3 regions of the Ralstonia sp. PBBBR1 genome follow, and region 2 is predicted to be linked to each of the others. Evidence: predicted binding sites of a transcription regulator. Region 2 holds the regulator's gene; each other region holds the start of a gene.
The links. The regulator FliA, encoded in region 2, starts transcription of late flagellar genes. The targets are predictions, from matches to a motif close to CTAAAGTTTNNNNNNNNNNNGCCGNTA.
Positions count from the first base shown of each region.

Region 1: the regulator FliA is predicted to act here: its motif matches at 1,407-1,433, upstream of fliD (flagellar filament capping protein FliD).
Region 3: the regulator FliA is predicted to act here: its motif matches at 4,737-4,763, upstream of flgM (flagellar biosynthesis anti-sigma factor FlgM).

Region 1 is NZ_NKIL01000012.1:88,009-95,450, forward strand. It holds gene uvrA (excinuclease ABC subunit UvrA) at 1-1,278, shown strand, start outside; gene fliD (flagellar filament capping protein FliD) at 1,476-3,512, shown strand; gene CFE42_RS20060 (hypothetical protein) at 3,715-3,849, opposite strand; gene CFE42_RS20065 (hypothetical protein) at 3,916-4,053, opposite strand; partial or broken gene CFE42_RS20070 (hypothetical protein) at 3,991-4,374, shown strand; gene CFE42_RS20075 (DNA translocase FtsK) at 4,505-7,207, opposite strand; gene CFE42_RS20080 (MFS transporter) at 7,358-7,442, opposite strand, start outside.
Region 2 is NZ_NKIL01000005.1:299,223-306,664, reverse strand. It holds gene flhA (flagellar biosynthesis protein FlhA) at 1-713, shown strand, start outside; gene flhF (flagellar biosynthesis protein FlhF) at 710-2,620, shown strand; gene CFE42_RS10090 (hypothetical protein) at 2,636-3,421, shown strand; gene CFE42_RS10085 (RNA polymerase sigma factor FliA) at 3,430-4,191, shown strand; gene CFE42_RS10080 (nucleobase:cation symporter-2 family protein) at 4,570-5,997, shown strand; gene CFE42_RS10075 (aldose epimerase family protein) at 6,026-7,108, opposite strand; gene CFE42_RS10070 (DNA-binding transcriptional regulator) at 7,105-7,442, opposite strand, start outside.
Region 3 is NZ_NKIL01000004.1:182,175-189,616, forward strand. It holds gene flgF (flagellar basal-body rod protein FlgF) at 1-356, opposite strand, end outside; gene flgE (flagellar hook protein FlgE) at 376-1,587, opposite strand; gene CFE42_RS07020 (flagellar hook assembly protein FlgD) at 1,642-2,298, opposite strand; gene flgC (flagellar basal body rod protein FlgC) at 2,326-2,733, opposite strand; gene flgB (flagellar basal body rod protein FlgB) at 2,940-3,395, opposite strand; gene flgA (flagellar basal body P-ring formation chaperone FlgA) at 3,820-4,677, shown strand; gene flgM (flagellar biosynthesis anti-sigma factor FlgM) at 4,800-5,120, shown strand; gene CFE42_RS07045 (flagellar protein FlgN) at 5,254-5,715, shown strand; gene CFE42_RS07050 (response regulator transcription factor) at 6,173-6,889, shown strand; gene CFE42_RS07055 (porin) at 7,014-7,442, opposite strand, start outside.

The DNA.
Region 1 (7,442 bases), on a different contig from region 2:
GGCGTGCAGGATCTGGCCGCGCAGCCGGATTCGCTCACGGGCCGGTTCCTGTCGCAGCCGATCGAGCATCCGCTGCAGCCCCGCCGCCAGGTGGTTGCGCCGCGCGGCGGCACGCAGGCGGTGCCGGAGCAATGGCTGACGGTGCACGGCGCCAAGCTGCACAACCTGCGCAACGTCACCGCGACGATGCCGCTGTCGCGTCTGGTGGCGATTACGGGCGTTTCGGGCTCGGGCAAATCGACGCTGGCGCGTGATGTGTTGATGACGAACCTGCTCGATGCGGTCGGCCGTTCGGTGCTGTCTTCGCCGGCTACGCGGCGCGCACGCAAAGCCGCGCAGGCAGAGGCGCCAGAGGCGAAGATGCCGCGCAAGCTCGACGTCAAACACGACTGGCACGGCTGCGACAGCGTCACCGGCTGGGAAACCATCGACCGCGTGCTGGAAGTCGACCAGACGCCGATCGGCAAGACACCCCGCTCGTGCCCCGCCACGTACATCGGCGTATGGGACACCATCCGCAAACTCTTTGCCGACACGCTCGAAGCACGGGCACGCGGCTACACCGCCTCGCGCTTCTCGTTCAACACCGGCGACGGCCGCTGCCCCGCCTGCGAAGGCCAGGGCGTACGGACCATCGCCATGAGCTTCCTGCCCGACGTGAAGGTCGGCTGCGACGTCTGCCACGGCCAGCGCTTCAATGCAGAAACGCTGGCAGTCACGTGGCGCGGCAAGAACATCGGCGATGTGCTCACCATGGAGATCGACGAAGCGGTCGAGTTTTTCGGCGCGATGAACAGCATCGCCCACCCGCTGCAGTTGATGAAGGACGTGGGCCTCGGCTACCTGACGCTGGGCCAGCCCTCGCCCACGCTGTCCGGCGGCGAGGCGCAGCGCATCAAGCTTGTCACCGAGTTGTCCAAGGTACGCGACGACGTGACGCGCCGCGGCCAGAAGCCACCCCACACGCTCTACGTGCTGGACGAGCCGACGGTGGGCCTGCACATGGCCGACGTGGCCAAGCTCATTCGCGTGCTGCATCGCCTGGCGGACGGTGGCCACAGCGTGATCGTAATCGAGCACGACCTTGATGTGATTGCCGAGGCCGACTGGATTCTCGATCTCGGCCCCGAAGGCGGCGATGAAGGCGGCACGATCGTCGCGGCTTGCGGGCCGGAGGCGTTGACGCGCGTGGCGGCCAGCCATACTGGCGCAGCGTTGGTGCCGGTGCTGGCGCGCGGCAAGCAGGTCGATCCGAGCAAGGAAGGCGAGACGGTCTAGCGTGGCGCGCGGCGGTCTCCGCCCAGGTGGAGACCGCCGGCGTGGGGCGCAAGCTTCATGTGGCGCCAGCAATCCTTTCGCTTTCCTGAGCAAACCCGGGCAGAAAGCCTGTCGGAGCTGGGTTTGCCCTAAAGAAGGACGCTGCGCAGCCGTCACATTGTGGAGATTGTGAAGAGAGCGTTTGCGCGCGTCCGACCATGGCCACCTCGTCCACGAGCAACAACTACGTTCCGCCGATCTCCATTCCGGGCATCGGGACGAACATCGACGTCAACACCCTTGTCACGAAGCTGATCCAGGCGGAAAGCAAGGGCATGACGCTGCGGCAGACGCAGCAAAAGGCCTTTCAGACGCAACTGTCGGCAGTCGGCTCGCTCAAAAGCGCGCTGTCGACCTTCCAGACCGCGATGGCGGCCCTGAACAACCCGGACACATTCACCGGCAACAAGGCCAGCGGGCACGACACGTCGATCCTCACGGCTTCGCTGTCCAATACGGCGCCGGCTGGCTCGTACCAAATCAACGTGACGCAGCTTGCGCAGGCGCAGGTGCTAGCGGCCGCCGGGCAGGCGTCCAGCAAGACGCCCATTGGCGGCGGCACGCCCACCACCCTCACCTTTTCTTTTGGGAATGTCTCGGGCGGCAGCTTTGCCAATGGCAAATACACGGGCGCCACGTTCACGCAGAACGGCAACCAGGCCGGCGGCTCGATCACCATCGACCCATCGAACAATACGCTCGCCGGCATCCGCGACGCCATCAATAGCGCCAACCTTGGCGTCTCAGCCAGCATCGTCAACGACGGCAGCAGCTCGCCTTATCGGCTGGTGCTGACGTCCACTGCAGGCGGCGCCAATTCGGAGATGAAGATTTCCGTGTCGGGCGACCCGGCCCTGCAATCCCTGCTGAGCCACGACCCGGCCGGCACGCAGAACATGACCGAGGTCGCCACAGGCCGCAACGCGCTTGCTACTGTCAACGGCATCAGCGTGCAAAGCGCCACCAACACACTGTCGGATGTGGTAGACGGCACGTCGTTCACGCTCGCCAAGACCGGCAGCACGACCGTGACGGTGGGCAGCGACGCGGGCCAGGCAAGCCAGTCGGTGCTGAACTTCGTTAAGGCGTACAACGCGCTGCGCATCCAGCTCAACGCGTTGACCAAATTCGATACCGCGAACGCCGCCAACAACGGCGCGCTGGCCGGCGACGTCAGCACCAAGGCGATGATCAACCAGCTGACAGACGTGCTGGGCCAGGGCATCGGCAACGGCGCGTTTCAGTCGCTGGGTAGCATCGGCGTGACGATGGACAAGGAAGGGACGCTGTCGATTGACGACCCCAAACTGACCGCCGCCCTGAAGAAATCGCCTAGCCAGGTGGCGGCCCTGCTTGCCGGCACCGGCACGGCAACGGATTCGCTGCTGAAGGTCGCGTCGTTTTCAACGACCACGCAAGCCGGCAGTTATGCCGTCAACGTCACTCAACTGGCGACGCAGGGCTCGCTCAAGGGCTCGGCGGCCGCCAACACGACCATCCAGAGCGGCGTGAACGACAGCCTGTCGGTCACGCTCAGCGGCATCACGACCAACATCAAGGTGCCGGCCGGCAGCTATACCGCGTCGAGCCTGGCCGCGCAGATTCAAAGCCAGGTCAACGCGTCGCCCGACTTGCAGCGAGCCAAGGTGGAAGTCGCCATCGGCACCGATGCCAATGGCGTGCTGACGCTGACCGACAAGCAATACGGCTCGGTATCGACGGTGTCGGTGTCAGGGAATGGCGCCGCGTCGCTGCTCGGCGGAAGCCCGACGGCCACGGCCGGTCGCGATGTACAAGGCACCATCAGCGGGGCGGCCGCCACGGGTTCGGGCCAGAACCTCTACGGCGCCAGCGGCTCGGCCGTGGATGGCCTGACGGTGCAAGTGTCTGGCGGTGCATTGGGCGACCGCGGCACCGTCACCGTGCAGCGTGGCTACGCGGCGCAACTGCACACCGTGTCAGGCAACTTGCTGTCGAACAACGGCATGGTGCAGAACGCCAGCGACGCCATCAACAACTCCATCACCTCGCTCGGCAAGGAAATCGATCTGATGCAGAAACAGCTCGATGCCAAGCAGGCGCTGTATTACACACAGTTCAATGCGCTATCGAAGATGGTAGCCAGCATGACGAATACGAGCAATTACCTGACGACGCAGTTGGCGATATTGCAGAAGCAGCGGACGGGGGGCTAAAGGTGCCTTGAGTGCGCCTCCGCTGCAGCCAACCGCTTAGTTACTGCTGCGGCTTCCCCATAGCGTGGTGAGGAAGGCTATGGCGAGTTTGTATTGCAGGTTCATGTGAGAGAGCTGACTGACTTAGGAAGTGGAAACGCGAGCGCATGGGGCACACCGCCTCAACGCGCGCGCGTGACCTGCAAACATCCGCGCTCGACCATCATTTCGCGCCGGTCTTGGCTGGCGGGGAGATAGGCTGATCACCGGATGTCTCGTCCGGGTCGCGGTAGCCGGTGTCAATGGTGTAGCCCTGAGCCTTCCGCTTTTGCTCGGCGTTGGCGCGCTCGGCATGCATCTGGCGTTGCAGGCCCGGAGAGAGGTCACGCCAGTGTGGGCGGTCCTGCTCATTGGACGCATTGCGCTAGAAGTTGGCGTAGCCCTCGAGCTTGATCTTGACGAAGTACGCGCACGGCTCATCCACCTTCATGCGCGTCGAGGCGAACTGAAGCGCGGCGAAGCATGGTTGATGAAGTTCGACGAGATCAACGAGCAGACGCACGAGATGTCCAGCGTCACGGCTCGCACGCAGTTCATCTCGTCGCTTACGCAGAGCGGGCACATGCCCGGGGCATTGCCGTATCTGGACTGGTTGCGCGATGTCTACGCAGACGTTCGCATCACCGATTCGCATTACCTGTACATGCGCGGCATCCCGTTTTTCCCGAGCTTTCTGGAAAACAGCCTGCCCGTTCTCAAGGCAAACATGCCAGCCGAGGCAATCGCTCAGTGGTATGGCGTGTTGTCGGGGCAGTTGGATGAGGAAGGCGAGGCGCAGCTTGGGCAGTGGCTGCAATCGTTGATGGTCGCAGCCGAACGCTGAGTTTGTCCCTGGAGATTGAGGTACGACTGCGGTTCTGTGTGAGCCTCAGTCGCCCATCGTTTTCAGGCCACCGGGAAAACGCAATGCAGGAGCCGCGCCGTGCCCGCCAGGAGTGGCCGGCAAGCGCGACTCACTCCCCACCACCTGGCGCCAGCACCTCACGCTGCCCATTCCGCCCCATCGGCGACACCAGCCCAGCCGCTTCCATCTGTTCGATGAGCCGCGCAGCACGGTTGTAGCCGATGCGCAGTTGCCGCTGCACGGAGGAAATCGACGCGCGGCGCGTGTTGAGCACGAACGCCGCCGCCTCGTCGTACAGCGGATCGGCTTCTGCCTCTCCACTTTCGCCACCGAACAAATCGCCGCTCGCGGCAGCTTCACCTGGATCACCGGCGAGGATGGCTTCGTCGTATTCGGGCTCGCCAAACTGCTTCCAGTGTTCGACCACGCGGTGCACTTCTTCGTCAGCAACGAACGCGCCATGCACGCGTTGCGGATAACCCGTGCCCGGCGGCAGGAACAGCATGTCGCCCTGGCCCAGCAGCGATTCGGCGCCCATCTGGTCGAGAATCGTGCGCGAGTCGATCTTGGATGACACCTGGAACGCCACGCGCGTGGGAATGTTCGCCTTGATCAGGCCGGTGATGACGTCCACTGACGGCCGCTGCGTCGCCAGAATCAGATGGATGCCGGCGGCACGGGCCTTCTGCGCGAGGCGCGCGATCAGCTCTTCGATCTTCTTGCCAGCCACCATCATCAGGTCGGCCAGTTCGTCGATGACGACCACGATCAGCGGCAGCGTCGAGAGCGGCTCGGGCGCATCGGGCGTGAGCGAGAACGGATTCGGAACCTTGCGTCCGGCCTGTTCCGCCGCACGGATCTTCTGGTTGTAGCCAGCCAGGTTACGCACGCCCAGCGCCGACATCAGGCGGTAGCGCTTTTCCATCTCGCCCACGCACCAGTTGAGCGCGTGCGCGGCCTGCTTCATGTCGGTGACGACCGGCGCGAGCAGATGCGGAATGCCCTCGTACACGGAGAGTTCCAGCATCTTCGGGTCGATCATGATCATGCGCACGTCGTCGGGCGTGGCCTTGTACAGCATCGACAGGATCATCGCGTTGACGGCCACCGACTTGCCGGAGCCCGTCGTGCCGGCCACCAGCAGGTGCGGGGCGCGTGCGAGATCGGTCACCACGGGGTTGCCGGTGATGTCTTTGCCCATAGCCAGCACGAGGTGCGACGCGTGCGACTGGAAATCCGCCGCATTCACGACTTCCGACAAGCGGATCATTTCGCGGTGGGCGTTGGGCAGCTCCAGCCCCATGCATGTCTTGCCTGGGATGGTCTCGACGACCCGGATGGACGTCACGCCCAGCGCACGCGCCAGGTCTTTCATCAGCCCGACCACCTGTGCGCCGCGCACGCCAATCGCCGGGTCAACCTCGAACCGCGTGATGACCGGGCCGGCCGATGCGCCAACGACCGTCACCGGCACTTTGAACTCCGCCAGACGCTGCGCGATCAGGTTGCTGGTCTCTTCCAGGTGCTCGGCGGAGACGGCTTCCGCGCTCGGGGATGCGGCGGTCAGCAATGCGGCACCCGGCAGGCGGTAGTCGATGATGCGTGGTATTGCAGGTGTGGCAGTCGGAGCGGGCGCAGGCGCTGCGGCGACGGCCGGTGCTGCGGCGCGCGACACCACCTCCCCCACCACGGCCGGCAAGACGATGCGCGGCTTAGGCGCAGGCATGACAGGCGCGACTTCCGGCTGCGCGGCCGGCTCGATGGACGGTGCTGCGGGCAGCGCTTCGGCAATCGGGGCGGCTTCGGCTTCCGCGATCGGTTCGGCAACCTCCGGGGCAGGCGTCGTTACGGGGGGCGCCATCAGGCCGCGCAGTTCGGCCAGGAGCGCTTCCGCCTCTTGGCGTACGGCATCCAGGTCGACAGTCGGGTTTTCTGCGACGGCGGCTTTCGCCTCCACCATCTCCGGCACCGTCGGCTCGACAAGGACAACCGGCTCGGCTGCGGGCACGACCTGCGGCGCAGGGGCTGCCGGGGCGGGCGTCTGCGTCTGCAGACCAAGTTGCGGTTGATGGAACGGGCTGCTGACGATGGTGGCGCGCGGTTTTGGGCGCGCCGGAGGCGCCTGCGGCGGAGTTGGCGGAGCTACAGGCGGCGCCTTGGCGGTTGCGGGCGCCTCTGCCGGCGTGCCCTTCTTTGCGTCGAGCAGCGGCCAGATTTCGCCAGGTTGCGGCGGCGACGGGCGCGTGCGCGGCGGCGGCTGCCATGCTGGCTGGCGGCGGGCCGACACGGCTTCGATGCCACGGTGCCGCACCGTCGGTTGCGCGGGGCCGGCATTACCGCTCCAGCGTGCCTCCCCTGCCCCACCCAGGCCGAGCGCAGTCGGCTTCAAGCCATCGTCAACAGGTTCGTCGTGGCGGGTGTCTGGTTCGGAAGACGCCTCGGGATCAGCGGCGCGACGGCGGTTGAACACCTGGCCCCACGATCGTCCGAACGCCATGGGGGCGACCCAGATGAGCACGCCGAGCATCAGGAGAAACGCGCCCGTCCAGCCCAGCATGTGAGAGAACAGCGACGACAATGCGCGCCCGGCAGCACCGCCGGCCTTGTCCTGCGGGTCGGCGCCAGAAGTCAAGGCTTCAAGCGCGGCGCTGGCGCTCAGCGCGACGAGCGTCACCAGCCAGAGCCGCACGGTGCCTCGACCTTTGAGGAAGTCCCGCTCACCCGCCAGCGCGCGCGTCACATACCGCCACACCAGCGGCAGCAGCCACACGGTGGAAATGCCAAACCAGCCAAGCACCATTTCAAACGCCATCTACAAATGCCAGGCCGCGATTGTAGCGGGGCGCGCCACCGCCATGAGAATCGCCCGGCCGAAAAACACGCGGCCGGGCGTTCTGGCAACACGTTTCAGCGCAACGTGTCCGACGCAGTGGCGTGATCGGCGCGTCTGCGGCAACAGAAATCAGGCCGCAGTACTGGGCGCCGTCCCGCCGGGCTGCATCGGCACGGGGCGGGCCTGCTTGTCGTTGAGCAACGTCCACACGAGG
Region 2 (7,442 bases):
TTGGCCTGCCGGCCATGTGGATCACCGCCGATGTGCGCGATCGCGCGCAGGCCGAGGGCTACACCGTGGTCGATTGCAGCACCGTCATCGCCACCCACGTCAATCAGTTGATTTACACCCATAGCACCGAGCTTCTCGGCCGTTTGGAAGTCCAGCAGTTGCTCGATCATTTGGGCAAGGAAGCACCGAAGCTGGTCGAAGACGTTGTACCCAAGCTGTTGCCCGTCGCGACCGTGCAGAAGGTGCTGCAGAACCTGCTGGACGAAGGCCTGCATATCCGCGATATCCGCACCATCGTCGAGACGCTGGCGGAACACGGAGGCAGGACGCAAGACCCCGCCGAACTCACCGCCGCCGTGCGTGTGGCGCTGGGCCGGGCGATTGCCCAGCAGCTCTTCCCGAACAAGACCGAAATGCAGGTCGTCACGCTTGACCCGAATCTGGAGAACATCTTGCTGCAAAGCGTCGTTGGCTCTAACGCCGGCCCGATCGAACCGCAACTGGCCGACTCGCTCATGCAGGCGGCAGCGGACTCGTCGCGGCAGCACGAACAGATGGGTCAGACGGGCGTCCTGCTCGTGCCGCCCGCACTGCGCCCGATGCTTGCCCGCCTGTTCAAGCGTGCCGCACCGAGCCTGCGCGTGCTGTCGCACGCAGAAATTCCGGATCACCGAACGATTAAGGTTGTCGCCATGCTTGGAGGCCGCGCATGAAAATGCATCGATTTACCGGACTGACGTCGCGTGACGTGTTGCGCAAGGTCCGCGACCAACTGGGCGATGGCGCTCTGATCCTGTCGAACCGTGCCATTCCGGGCGGCATCGAGATCATCGCGGCATCCGATTCGCACGTGGATGCGCTGGTCGATACGCAGTCGTCGGCACCCAAGACGGCACAGCGCCGCCCGATGGCTCCGGCTCCGATTCCCGAGCCCGCACCGATTGCCGCTGCAACCGCAGCCGTCGTCGCCGCTCACGCTCCCGCTGAAGAGGCCGCGCAGGCCGAGGCCCCGGCACCCAACGCACTGGCCCGTCTGCGTAACCGCTTCATTGCTTCGCGCCGCGCTCCCGCACAGGAAGACGCACCGGCAGCGCCGGCTGCTCCCGTGGCCAAGCCGGCCGGCCGCACGCTGCAAACGCGCGTGGACGACGACGTGGCGTTTGGCGAAGAAGATGCGCTGGCCGCGTCCACCCGCATGCTGGCGGGCCTGTCGCTCGACCGTGCCAATGCCGAGGTTGCCCAATCTGCGGCGCAGGCCCTGGCCAGCACCGCCCAGTTCATCGCCCGCCGCAGCACGGTGGAAGACGACCAGCCGGAAATGGAATCGACCGCCCGCTTTGCCGCACGTCGCGAGCAGGCACGTGAGCAGGCACGCGAACAGGATGACCGCCCGGTCACGCTGCGCAGCTTTACCGAGCGCGTGGAAGCGCAGGCGCGCACCCTCCGTGCAGAACAGCAGAAGACTGAGGCGCCCATGAAGGCGCGCATCGAGGCGCAAGCCGAGGCAGGCACGTCGTCCGACATTTTCGTCCGCGTGGAGGACACGATGGCCAAGCCCGAAGCCCCGCGTGATGACGTGAGCCTGCAGCGTTCGGCCATCCAGGCCGACGTGAAGGAAAGCATCCGTGCCGAGACCGACGTGATGACCCGCCGCGTGGTCGGCGAGATCGAAACGCTCAAGAGCACGCTGAACGACGCCATGTCGAGCCTGGCCTCGCTGGGCGTGAAGTTGGGCGACCCGGTGCGTACGCGCCTGTTCCAGACCATGCTCAACGCGGGGTTCTCGGCGCAGCTCACGCGCTACGTGCTGGAGAACATGCCGCAGCACGACGCGTATGAAGGTGCGCTGGACTTCGTGCAGCGCGCGATTGAAAAGAACCTGAGCACCGTGTCGGACGAGAACAGCCTGCTCGACCAGGGCGGCGTGTTTGCCCTGATGGGCCCGACCGGCGTGGGCAAGACCACCACGACCGCCAAGCTGGCCGCGCGCTTCGTGCTGCGCCATGGCGCATCGCGCGTGGCACTGCTCTCGACCGACAGCTACCGGATCGGCGGCCACGAACAGCTGCGCATCTACGGCAAGATCCTGGGCGTCTCGGTGCATGCCGTGAAAGACGCGCAAGACCTGAGCCTGGCGCTGAACGACCTGCGCGAGAAGCACGTGGTGCTGATCGACACCATCGGCATGAGCCAGCGTGACCGCGCCGTGTCCGAGCAGATGGCGATGCTGCATGCCGTGGGCCCGTCGATCAAGCGCCTGCTGCTGCTCAACGCTGCCAGCAACGGCAAGACGCTCGATGAAGTCGTGGGTGCCTACCGCGACGCCAACCTGGCCGGCTGCATCCTGACCAAGATCGACGAGGCTGCCTCGGTGGGCCATGCGATGGACGTGATGATCCGTCGCCGCTTGCCGCTGCACTACGTGTCGTACGGCCAGCGTGTGCCGGAAGACATTGCAGTGCCGAACAAGAAGCTGCTGATCCACCGCTCGTTCCGGGCCGGTGCAGAGCAGTCGTCGTTCTCGCTGGATTCGGATGAATCGTTGCTCGTGGCGCAAGGCGCGGTGTTACGCAACGCAGGCAACCGCGAACCCGGCCTGGCCGCTTTCGATTTCGCCTGACAAGGGGGCGCGACCATGACGACGCCATTCGCCAAGGATCAAGCCGCAGGGCTGCGGCGCATGCTCGGTCATGCCGCTGCCCGCCGGGTGCTGGTGATCGGTGCGGAAGAGCAGGTCGATGACTTTGTCGACAACCTGCGCATCGCGCTGTCCGCCATGGGCCGCGACACGGCGGTAGTGAACGCCCAGACCATGCTCGCCATGCCCGGCGTGCTCAAGCAGTACGACGAGACGGCGGATGTGACGCTCGTGGCCGCGCATTTTGGCACCCGGGCGCTGAGCACCGTGGCTGAGGCGTGCGACGACGTGCTGCTGACCTTCTCGGATGGTCCGGAAGGCCTCAAGAGCGCGTACACGCTACTCAAGAAAACCGCCGTGCTGCAAGGCAGCGCTGGCATCCGCACCGTGGTGTGCGGCGCGCACTCGGTGGATTCCGCCGTGCGCGTGTTCGGCAACCTGGCCAACACCGTGGGCCAGTACCTGAACACCCGTATCGATTTCGCCGGCTACCTCCCTGAGGACCGGCACGTAGAACTCGCGCTCTCGCTCGGCAAGCCCGTGGCGAGTGCGTTTCCCGCATCGCCTTCGGCCATGGCCTTCCGCCAGCTTGCCGAAGAAATGTTGAGCTGGGCCAGCGCCGAGGCCCAAGCCGGTGATGGCAGTGTGCCGTCGCGGGTGGTCATGTCGGCGCGGGCACCGGCACAGCTGGCAGATGAATCGGCGCAGGCAACGTCAATGTCGGCATCGACAGCGACAGCGACACCCGGCGCCACCGCACGCGCGGCCGAATTGGTTTATTGAGGCGCAGCATGAACGAAGCGTCAAAGGCAGGCATGGATATGTACACCGCAACCGGTCGCAAGACCAAGTCCGACGAGATGGCCACGTACGCACCCCTGGTGCGCCGCATTGCCAACCAGATGATGGTCAAGCTGCCGGCCAGCGTTGAGCTGGACGACCTGATCCAGGCCGGCATGATGGGCTTGCTCGATGCGCTGTCGCGCTATGAGGAAACGCAGGGCGTGCAGTTCGAGTTCTACGCGGCCCAGCGTATTCGCGGCGCGATCCTGGACGAACTGCGCGGCTCGGATTGGCTGCCGCGCGGCCTGCGCCGCAACGCGCGCACGATCGAGCAGGCAATCCAGAAGCTGCAGCAGCAGAAGGGCCGCGCGCCCACCGAAACCGAGATTGCCGTAGCGCTGGGCATGTCGCTGGCCGAATACCAGAAGCAACTGGTCGACCTGCAAGGCAGCCAGTTGCTGTATTACGAAGATTTCGACCGTGAAGACGCTGACGCCTTCATCGAGAACCGCGCACCCGAGAACGACGCCACGCCGCTGGACCAGCTGCTGGACCACGACCTGCGCGAATCGGTTGTCGCTGCCATCGAGGGACTGCCCGAGCGCGAGAAGCTGATGATGAGCCTCTACTACGAGCAGGATCTGAACCTGCGTGAAATCGGCGCCGTGATGGGCGTGTCGGAATCGCGCGTGTGCCAGATCCACAGCCAGGCGATTGCCCGCATCCGTTCGCGCCTGCGCGATCGCGCATGGCTGCCGACGCCGACCTGATATGAGGTCGGCTGAGAGCTGCTAACAAAACCCTCTGCTTCACTGGGTTGGATGGCGGCTCTTGGTCCCAGCTTTACCTGCCAGGTATTTCTACTGCGCGGTCAGCGACTCATGTCGCGGCCGCGCTTTTTCTTTGGGGCCTCGGTCACGAGGCACGCTTGGAGGCGTGAAACAGGTAGATCACGGCGCACATGCGTTTCAGAACGCAAAATATGTACACAAAAAACGGTTGTAATTGTTGACAGAAAAATGGCGCCCCTCCAAGATTCCGGCAAATACGCGGCATCACGCCGCATGAATGCCGGCGGATGGAACCCGCCCCATCCGCCTAAAGCACGCTCCCGGCATTGACACGGGGGCGGCCCCAGGAGACAGACAATGCGCCAATCCCCCGGCCAACCCACGCCTTCTTCGTCAACAATCGCCGACACCGTTGCCGATCCCGTCAACGAGTTCCTGCCGCTGCCGCGCCTGTTCGCGCTTGGCCTGCAACACCTGCTGGTGATGTACGCCGGGGCGATCGCCGTGCCGCTGATTGTCGGCAATGCGCTCGGCCTCTCGAAGAGCGATCTCTCGTATCTCGTCAATTGCGACCTGTTTGCGGCTGGGATCGGCACGCTGATCCAATCGCTCGGCTTCCTGATTTTCGGGATCCGCCTGCCGGTCATGATGGGCGTCACGTTTGCGGCGGTTGCCCCGATGATCGCCATCGGTGTGGAGCCCGGCATGGGGCTGCCCGGCATCTTCGGGGCGTCGATCGTTTCCGGCGTGTTCGGCATTGCCGTTGCACCGCTGATGGGGCGGCTGCTGGGCCTGTTCCCGCGCGTGGTGACGGGCACGGTCATCATGCTGATCGGTTTTTCGCTGCTGAGCGTGGGGATCAACTGGGCTGCGGGCGGCCAGCAGATGATTCCGCAGGTGGTGGATGGCGCGCGCCACATGGTGCCGAACCCGGCGTTTGGCGATCCGTTCGGCCTCGCCATTGCGGCGCTCGTGCTGGTGACGATCCTGCTGCTGACCAAGTTCGGTAACGCGCTGCTGTGCAATATCGCGGTGCTGCTTGGCATCGTCACGGGCACGCTGGTGGCTGCGGCGTTCGGCAAGGTGTCGCTGGCCGACGCGAGCGCCGCGCCGCTGATGACGCTGGTGACGCCGTTCTACTTCGGGATGCCGAAGTTCGAGCTGTCGGCCATCATCTCGATGTGCATCGTGATCGTGATCACGCTGGTGGAATCGACTGGCATGTTCCTCGCGCTGGCGCACGTGGTGGGCAAGCCGATCTCGCGCAACGAACTGACCAATGGCCTGCGTGCCGACGGTCTGGCGACGGTCGTGGCCGGTGTGTTCAATACGTTCCCGCATACATCGTTCTCGCAGAACATCGGGCTGGTGTCGATCACGGGCGTGCGGTCGCGCTACGTGGCGGCCGCCGGCGGTGTGCTGCTGATCGTGCTGGGGCTGTTTCCGAAGCTGTCTTACGTGGTGGCATCGGTGCCGCAATACGTGCTGGGCGGCGCGGGCATCGTGATGTTCGGCATGGTGGCCGCAGCCGGTATCCGCATGCTGGGCATGGTCGACTTCCAGCAGCAGCGCCACAACCTGCTGATCATCGCGGTGTCGGTGGGCTTTGGCATGATGCCGACGCTGGCGCCGGCCTTCTTCCATCACTTCCCGGACTGGACGCGCCCGATCACCCACAGCGGCATCGTAATGGGCACGCTGGTGGCCGTTGTGCTGAACGCCTGGTTCAACGGCATTCGCGGCTCGCACGAAGTGATACATGGCGAGGCCGCAGCCGCACATTGAGCATCCAACGCCCGCGCTTCAACGCGGCTCAGGTTTCTCTGGCAACCGAGACGCGGTATGCAGTGCGCTGCCGATAGACCTGGCCCGGGCGCAGCATGACCGCCTCCGCATCGGGCATGTTGACCTGGTTCGGAAACGCACTCGCTTCCAGACATAAGCCGCTGCGTTGCGCGTGCGTGCCCGACAGCATGTGGCCCGAGTAGAACTGAAGCCCGCGCTGGTCTGTGAGCACTGTCAATTCGCGGCCGCTGCCGGGTTCATACAGACGCGCGACCGGACGCACATGCGGGTGATCGTCCGGCACCGTGTTGCGCAGCACGAAGCAGTGGTCGAACCCGCCGGCCTGCGCCAACTGCGCGTTAGGCCAGTCCAGCCGTACCCCGATGGGCGCCGCCTGCCGAAAATCGAATGCCGTGCCCGCGACACTCACTGCTCGCGTCGGGATCAACTTGGCATCGACTTCCAGGTAGGCATCGGCATCGATCGACAGGATGTGGCCCCTGATGTCAGTGCCGGGTTTGCCGCTCAGGTTGAAATACCCGTGGCTGGTCAGGTTGATTGGCGTGGGGGCATCGGTCCGGGCTTCGTAGTCGATTGACAGCGTGCCGTCGTCGTCAAGCGCACAGCGAACCTGGACGGCGACATTGCCCGGGAATCCCGCATCGCCTTCCGCAGACATGAGCCTCAGGACCAAAGCGCCGTCCTGTTCTTCGGCGTCCCATAGCGCACGATGAAATCCGCTTGCCCCTCCATGCAGCAGATTGCTGCCCTCATTGCGGTCGAGCGCGTAGTCGATGCCGTCGAGCGTAAAGCGTGCGCCGGCAATCCGGTTGGCCCAGCGCCCGATCAAGCCCCCAAGGTAGCCCCCCGATTGAAGGTAGGCGGCAGGCGTCGCGTGGTTGAGCAGAATCTCGCCCAGGCGCCCGCCGCGGTCCGGCGCTTGCCAGGAGACGAGCGTCGCCCCGAGGTCGCTGATCGAAACGCGCATGCCCGAGGCATTGCGCAGCGTGAACAGCCGAACCGGCTCACCGTCGGGCAAGTGCCCCCATGTTGCCGACGAGACGGCGCCGTCGAGCGGCGCGTGTGCGGACAGCGCTGGCGCGATGCTCATGATTGGCCCTCTGCGATGGCGCGTTCCTGGTATTCGCGCGGCGTGCAATCCAGCTCACGGCGGAATACGGCGTGCATATATTGCGGGGACGTAAAGCCGCAGCGCACCGCCACCTCGGCGGTTGCGACATCACGGCTGGCCAGCATGTGCTTGGCGGCGTCGAGCTTATGGCGAAGGATTTCCTGGTGCACGGTGCAATGCAATTCACGACGAAAGTGTTCCTCGAGCGATGACCGCGAGATACCGACGTAGTCCGCGACCTGCTCGGTCTTGATCCCTTGGCAGGCGTATTGCCGAATGAAGTGCCGCGCCCGCATGACGTACGGGCTGGCAA
Region 3 (7,442 bases), on a different contig from region 2:
TGGCCCGAGAGCGTCTGGATCGTGCCGTCGGCACCGAGCTGGAACGTACCGGCGCGGGTGTAAGCCTCACCGCCATCCGGCGTCTGCACGGCAAAGAAGCCTTGTCCGTCGATGGCCACGTCCAGGCTGCGGCCAGTGGTCTCGATCGGGCCGGGCGCGAGGTCCGTACCGATGGCCGAGGCCATGACGTAGCTGCGCGTGGGCGAGCCCTCGCCTTGCACACCCACCGTATGGAACGCGTCGATCTGCGCCTTGAACCCGGTGGTGCTGGCGTTGGCGAGGTTGTTGGCGCTGGCAGCCTGCTGGTCGAACAGGTGCTTCACGCCGGTCATCGACACGTAAATCGAGCGGTCCATGCTGGGCTCCTGCTACCCGTTAGCGCATGCTGACCAGCGTCTGGAGGATGGTGTCCTCCGTCTTGATGGTCTGCGCATTGGCCTGATACGAACGCTGGGCAACAATCATGTTGACCAGCTCTTGACTCAGATCCACGTTGGACTGCTCCACCGCCGACGACTGCAGCAGGCCGAACGAACCCATGCCCGGCGTGCCCAGGTTCGGAGCGCCCGAGTTGGACGTTTCCACCCACTGATTGCCGCCGATGTTCTGCAAGCCTGCCGGAGCCTTGAAGTTGGCCATGGCGATCTGGCCCAGCGTCGACGTGCGGCCATTGGAGTAGCGCGCGGTGACGGTGCCATCGGTACCGACCGCGTAGCTGGCCAGGCGGCCGGTGGCGTAACCGTCTTGCGTCACGCCCGGGGCGGTGTCGTTGTAGCCGCCGCCGTACTGCGTGGTGCCCGTGAAATCCATGGTGGCGATGCTCATGCCGCCAAAGGCCACGTTGATCTTGCTCGGCGATGAGGTGAGTTGGCCGCTGCTGTTGAACGTGAGCGCCGTCACCGGGTTGCCGCCGGTCGGATTGTTGCCGTCCACTTGCGAGTACACATCCCAGCCTGCGGCGGTACGCACGTAGTAGTTGGTCAGCATGTGTGCCGTGCCCGTCCCGTCGTACACCTGCTCCGAAACGGAGTGGTTGAACGTGGCCGAGTTGGTGGCCGAGAACGGCGTGGTGGTCGGCACCGTGGCGGCGGCATCCAGGTTCACGCCGAACGCGGTGTTGGTGGTGGCAAGCGGCGCCAGGTCGTTGACGGGAATCTTCAGGTTGGTCAGCACGGCAGTGTTGACCTTGCCGGTCGAATCCACGCCGTAGCCGGTCAGGTTCTGGCCGGTAGCCGAGATGATGAAGCCGTTCTTGTCGGTCTGGAACTGGCCGTTACGCGTGTACGACACCTGGCCGCTCGACGGGTCGACCATGCGGTAGAAGCCCGTGCCGTTGATCGCGATGTCCAGCGGGTTGCCGGTGATGGTCACGTTGCCCTGCGTGAACGACTGCGACACCTTGGTCACGCTCACGCCCTGGCCGATCTGGTTGTCGGATGCACCCACCAGCGAGCGCGCGTACACGTCGCCAAACTCGGCGGTCGATTTCTTGTAGCCGACAGTGTTGGCGTTTGCCACGTTGCTGCCGATCACGTCCAGGTTTGCAGAGGCGGCGTCGAGACCGCTCAGGCCTTGCTGGAATCCCATAGTGTTCTCCCGTAGAAGATAGAAGCGCGGGGTCTGCCCGCAGTTGACCTGTGATTACTGAATCGATGCAACGTCGGACAGCTTGGCGGTTCCGCCAGACGCCAACACCAGCTGCATCGTGCCGTTGTTGATCGTGACGCCGGCCACCTTGTCGGTGCCCAGCGCATTGGCCGTAACGACCTTTCCACCCTGCGTGGCCGACACCTTGATGGAGTAGGCGCCGTCGGCAAGCTGGTTGCCCTTGTCGTCCTTGCCGTTCCAGGTGTAGTTGCCGCTGCCGCCCCCCATCTGGCCGAGATCGACGGTGCGCACGGCCACGCCCGCAGCGTTCGTGATCGTGACGACGACGTCGTCGGCGCCGTTGGGCACCGAGACGCCGAAGTTGGCAGCCCCCGAGGCCAGCGTCAGGTTGTTGGTCGGCACCTGCACCGAGCGGCCGATCATCGACGACGCCTGCGTGGTCGCGTTCTGCGTGAGCATGCTCGACATCGTGGTGTTCAACTGCTGGATGCCGTTCACAGTGTTGATCTGCGCAAGCTGCGAGGTCATCTGCGAGTTGTCCATCGGGTTGAGCGGATCCTGGTTCTTCAACTGCGCCACGAGCAGTTTCATGAACGTGTTCTGCAGGTCGCTGCCGTTGGTGATGGCAAGCTGGTTGCCGGAGGTCGTGCTCGAGGTGCTGGTCGTGCTGCCGGTTGAGCTGACGGTCATGTTCGTGTCTCGCTGGGAATGTGCCGTTTACTGGCCCAGGGTCAGAGCCTTGGAGGCCATCGTCTTGGTGGTGTTGGCGACTTCCACGTTGGCCTGGTACGAGCGCGACGCAGAAATCATGTTGACCATTTCGTCCACCACATCGACGTTCGGCATGGTCACGTAGCCGTCGGCATCGGCCAGCGGGTTGCCCGGCTGGTGCATGCGCTTCATGGGGGTGACGGTGTCTTCCACCACGCGGTCGACCGACACGCCGGTGGCGTAGTCGTCAGACTCCTGCGCGGGCGAGAACACCACCTGCTTGGCGCGGTACGCCTTGCCGTCCGGGCCCGTCACGCTTTCGGCGTTGGCCAAGTTGGAGGCGACCACGTTCATGCGCTTGGACTGCGCGGTGAGCGCGCTGCCAGCTACATCCATCACCTTGAATAGCGACATGTTGATTCCGATGTCTTCAAACACTGTTGCCGGCGCGGCTGCCGGACCGATCCGGTGTTCTGCATGGCGGCTTGCTCCGGACCGATCTTTCCGGGCCCGGAGCGCCACACAGTTCCCGCCCCTCTTTCGCCGCGCGTGATTGCTGCGCGGTCGTCTTAATGCCTGTCTGCTGCTCTTGCTGCTCTTGCTGCTCTTGCTACGTCGCGCTAGCTGTTTTGAATCGCCGCCAGCATCGACTTGATCTTCTGCGTCACGATGCTCAGATCGGCCTCGTAGCGCACGGTGTTGTCGGCAAAGCGCATGCGCTCGCCGTCCATGTCCACCGTGTTGCCATCGATGGACGGCTGCTGCGACGTGCGGTACTGCACCTCGCCCTGCAGCGCCTTGGTCTGCTGCGACAGCGACGCCTGCATCAGCGACACATCGCCGGCCGGTGCGCCATCCACGCTCAGGTGACCTGCAGCCGTTGCCGTCATCGGCAGGCTGTTACCGCTTTGCTGGCCGACCGCCTTCTGCAGCGCCGACTCAAAATCGAAGTCGCGCGCCTTGTAGTTGGGCGTATCGGCGTTGGCGATGTTCGAGGCCAGGATCTGGTGACGCTGCGAGCGCAAGTGCAGCGCCTGCTCCTGAAAACCGAACAACTGATCCAGCTTGTCGACCATGTCTGTCATTCCTCGCGCGTGGCATCCTGGTGATTGCTGCCACCCGCCGGGGTTTGCGTTCTGTCTTGCGTTTGCGTGTTGCGCGTTCCCTTCGGCCGGAGAACTCGGCATCAGCGGCCCCTTCAAAAACCGCCGATGCCGTCTCCAAAACCGCTGAACCGCTTGTCTTGCTGAGTTGCCGTCATGCAGCCTCAGTGGAAAAGACCTGTCTGCGAATCCAGAGGTTGGCCGGGAAACCTTCCACCGGGGCAGGCTGTACGGCCAGGAACCGCACAACGCCAGGGACTTCACCACGTTGCAAAGTCTAGGGGCCGGTATGCAAGACCATTCGTCCGAATAAGGGGGGGATTGGCCGACATTTCCGCATTTGGCGCTCGCGCACGCGTAGCTACACTTCACCGGACTTTTGATGAAGGGGCTCTCCATGTCCACGCGGTTTGCACGCAGCGCGCACCACCCGATCCGACCTGCCACCACGGCCATGCCGCTGGCGGGGCGCCAGCGCAAGCTGCTGCTGATCCTGGCGCTGGGCCTGCTGGCCAGCGTCGTGCACCCGATCCTGGCGCATGCACAGGGCATGGTGCGGGTGGGCTATCCGCCTGCCCAAGCCGTGCAACAGCCCGCGCAGCCCACCACCATTCAGGGGCCGAACGCCATCCAGATGCAGATCCAGCAACAACTGCAATCCCAACTGGACATCCTGGGCGGCACGAACGAGACGGGGGCGCCACGTGCGTCGGTGGAGGTCGGTCCGGTGGATGCACGTGTAGCCAACCAGCCCTGCGACCAGATCGACCTGATGCTGCCAGCGGCCAACCGCCTGCGCGGCCGTATACAAGTGGGAGTGCGCTGCCGCTCGCCGCACGCCTGGGCGGCCTGGGTGCCGGCCACAATCCAGATTACCGGGACGTATTACGTCGCCTCGCACCAGTTGCCGCCGGGCAAGACGCTCGATATGGGCGACCTGGAAGCCCGCACGGGCGATCTGTCGACGCTGCCGGCCTCGGTCGTGCAGCAGCCAGCCGATGTGGTGGGGCGTGTACTGCTCACGAGCGTGGCCGCCAACCAGCCGCTGCGCGCCGAAAGCCTGCGCCTGCCGGTTGCCGTGCAGGCCGGCCAGACCGTCAAGCTCATCGCCGAGGGCGGTGGCTTCCAGGTCAGCAGCGACGGCCGGGCCTTGAACCAGGCAGCCGTGGGCCAGGTGGCGCAGGTGCGCACCGCCAACGGCAATGTCGTCTCCGGCATTGCACAGTCCGTCGGTGTCGTAACGATCCAGTTTTAAGTCCAAATTGATAACGGCGGATCACTTTTCTACTGTGATGCGTAATCGATACCTGCCGCTAAAGTTTGGGCCGGGGTTGGCCGATATGGGTGTTAGGATGAACGCGCTCTTCGGAGACACCCGTGAAAATCAACCATATCGTGAACAACACGCCGGCCGTTGCGCCGACCAAGGACGCTGCGTCCGGGTCGACGCGCGCGACCGGCTCGTCCCCGGCCGCTACGACGGCTTCGGGCACCCCGCGCCACACCGGCGATTCGCCGTCGCTGTCGGTCCAACAAGTCTCGCGCCAAGTGGGCAGCGGCGACTTCGACGCCGCACGCGTCGAGCAGATCCGCAGTGCCATTCAGAACGGCACGCTCAAGATGGACGCCGGCAAGATCGCCGATGCGGCGCTTTCCGACGCGCAATCGCTGCTCTCCACGCGCTCCAAGAAGGTCTGACGGGGGTTTCCCGTCGTCCGTCCCCCGTATTTTCTGACGCCGCCGGTCCGAGGGTTTCCGACTCTCGACCGCACGCGGCGGGGCGGCGTGCCGGCCGGCGGCTGCCCAAGCTTCCAAGCCTGAGGTAGTCACCATGGACAACACACTGCTGATCCGCACCCTTGCCGACGAGCAGGAACTGCTGCGCGCCGCCACCCTCACCCTGGATGCCGAAGCGCAGGCGTTGCGCGATGGCGACATGGTTGAACTCGAGCGCATCACACAGACCAAGCAGAAGCAGCTCGCCGCGCTGGGCGAAGCCGACCGTGACCGCCGCCTGTGGTGGGCGCAGCACGGCGGCGCCGATCCGTACGGGCTGGTCAAATATCTGCGCACCGACGAAACGGCCAGCCGCCTGTTCGACGAGAACCTGGCCCTGGCCCGCCTGCTGCGCCAGCGCAACATCGACAACGGCACCCTGATCGACCTGCGCCTGCGCGCCACGCAGAACGCGCTGTCCGTCCTGCATGCCGCCAACAATGGCGGCGGCACACCCTACGGCCGCGACGGCAAACAACCGCTGTCGATGCCGCGCTTCTCGGTCGTCGCGCAATAAGCCACCAGAACACGTTTTTTCGGTACAAAAGCCCTGCTTTACGCTCACGTCAATGGGCGTGAAGTGGGGCTAGCTGCTGCTGCCTGATCCTGCTATGTATAGGGGGGTCTAGCGCACCACCGATCGGGGTAGACAAAAAGGTTTACATCCCATTGATGGGTGCAACAAGCATGCTGGGGATTTATTCTGCGATTTTGGCGGGGTTAATCCTCCGCGCCTGGCGACATAAACAAGAAAAACCGGAAGGAAATTGCGCCTGAATGGCGTGCAAGGTTTCGGCCCGGTGGCACCGCATTGCGGTGACTGCCGGTTGAACGGGGAAATATACCGAGACCGCGCGCCAGAAGCATTTCCACAAGCACGGCCCCATTGATTTTGGACCGCCTGGTCCAAATAGACGCGGCAACAAGCTGATTCCGGAAATGGGCAAACAAACCATAACCAGACAGGCGGCGCAGTGAAATCAATCGTAGTGGAGGCACACCCTTTGGTGCGTGCCGGCGCGACCCATGTGTTGCAATCCTTGCCGGCCATTACCGAGGTGGTCAGCGTCGAGCCGGACGAAACCCTCTTTGAAAGTCTCGCGGCGCATGCGGACGCCGAACTGGCCTTGATCGGGCTGCCCTTACCCGGCATCGACGATCTGCCGGCCCTCTCCCGGCTATTGCAACAGCCGCATCCCCGACATATCGCCATACTGGGCGAAACCGATTCCGCTGCGCACGTGCGTACGCTGATGCAATTGAATGTCTCGGCATATCTGCTGAAAAGCTATTCCGGCAAATTGATTGCAGCGGCATTGGAATTGGTGCTCGCCGGCGGCCGTTATGTGCCGGCCTCGATCGTGCTGGCGCGGTCTGAAGCCATTGCGGCAGGTTCGGCCAATGGCCATGACGATGGCGCGTTGCTCGGCCTGACGCAGCGTCAATATGAGATTCTCGTACTGCTCTCGCGCGGGCATCCGGTCAAAACCATCAGCCGCATGCTGAGTATTTCCGAGGCGACAACCAAGGCGCATATCAACGCGCTGTATCGCCGGCTGGAAGTGCGCAGCCGTACCGAGGCCGTCTTCGTTGCCACGCAGCGCGGCGCCATGCTGCTGAATCAGCCACACATTGGAGCGCAGCCCTCGTCGCTGCCCTCGCCACCGCTACGCCTGGCGCGCACGGGCTGACGCTCCGCTCTTACCCATCTTCCACACAACAAAAAACGGCGCCCGGAATCCGGACGCCGTTGCAAATGCCCGCCCACGCTGTCGAGACGCGGGCGGCGACAAGGAAAAGCAGAACGCGGAAGGCTTAGAACTTTGCGCGGATGCCTACGCCGAAGGTGTCGGCCGTCGACAGGTCCGACACCTTGTCGCGGAAATACGCCGCATACACATCGGTGCGCTTGGACAGCGAATAGTCGTAACCGATCGCCCAGGTGTTGCGCTTCACGTCGGCTGCACCCGAGGTCTTGGTGTAGGCATACGACGCCAGAACGCTGCCCGGGCCCACCGGAATCGACACACCCAGCTGGCCGCCGTTGCTCTTGGCGTCGCCGGTGCTGATCGTGTTCTTGATGTACTGGTATTGGCCGTACAGCTTGACCACGCCAAAGTCATACGTCGCGCCCAGTTGCCCCGCCGTCTGGCGCGCAAAGCCCGCCACCAGGCTGTTCAGATCGCCCGGCGCGCCGTCGTAGCGCACCTGCTGGAACGCCGCCGTGGCCGCAAAATTGCCGCG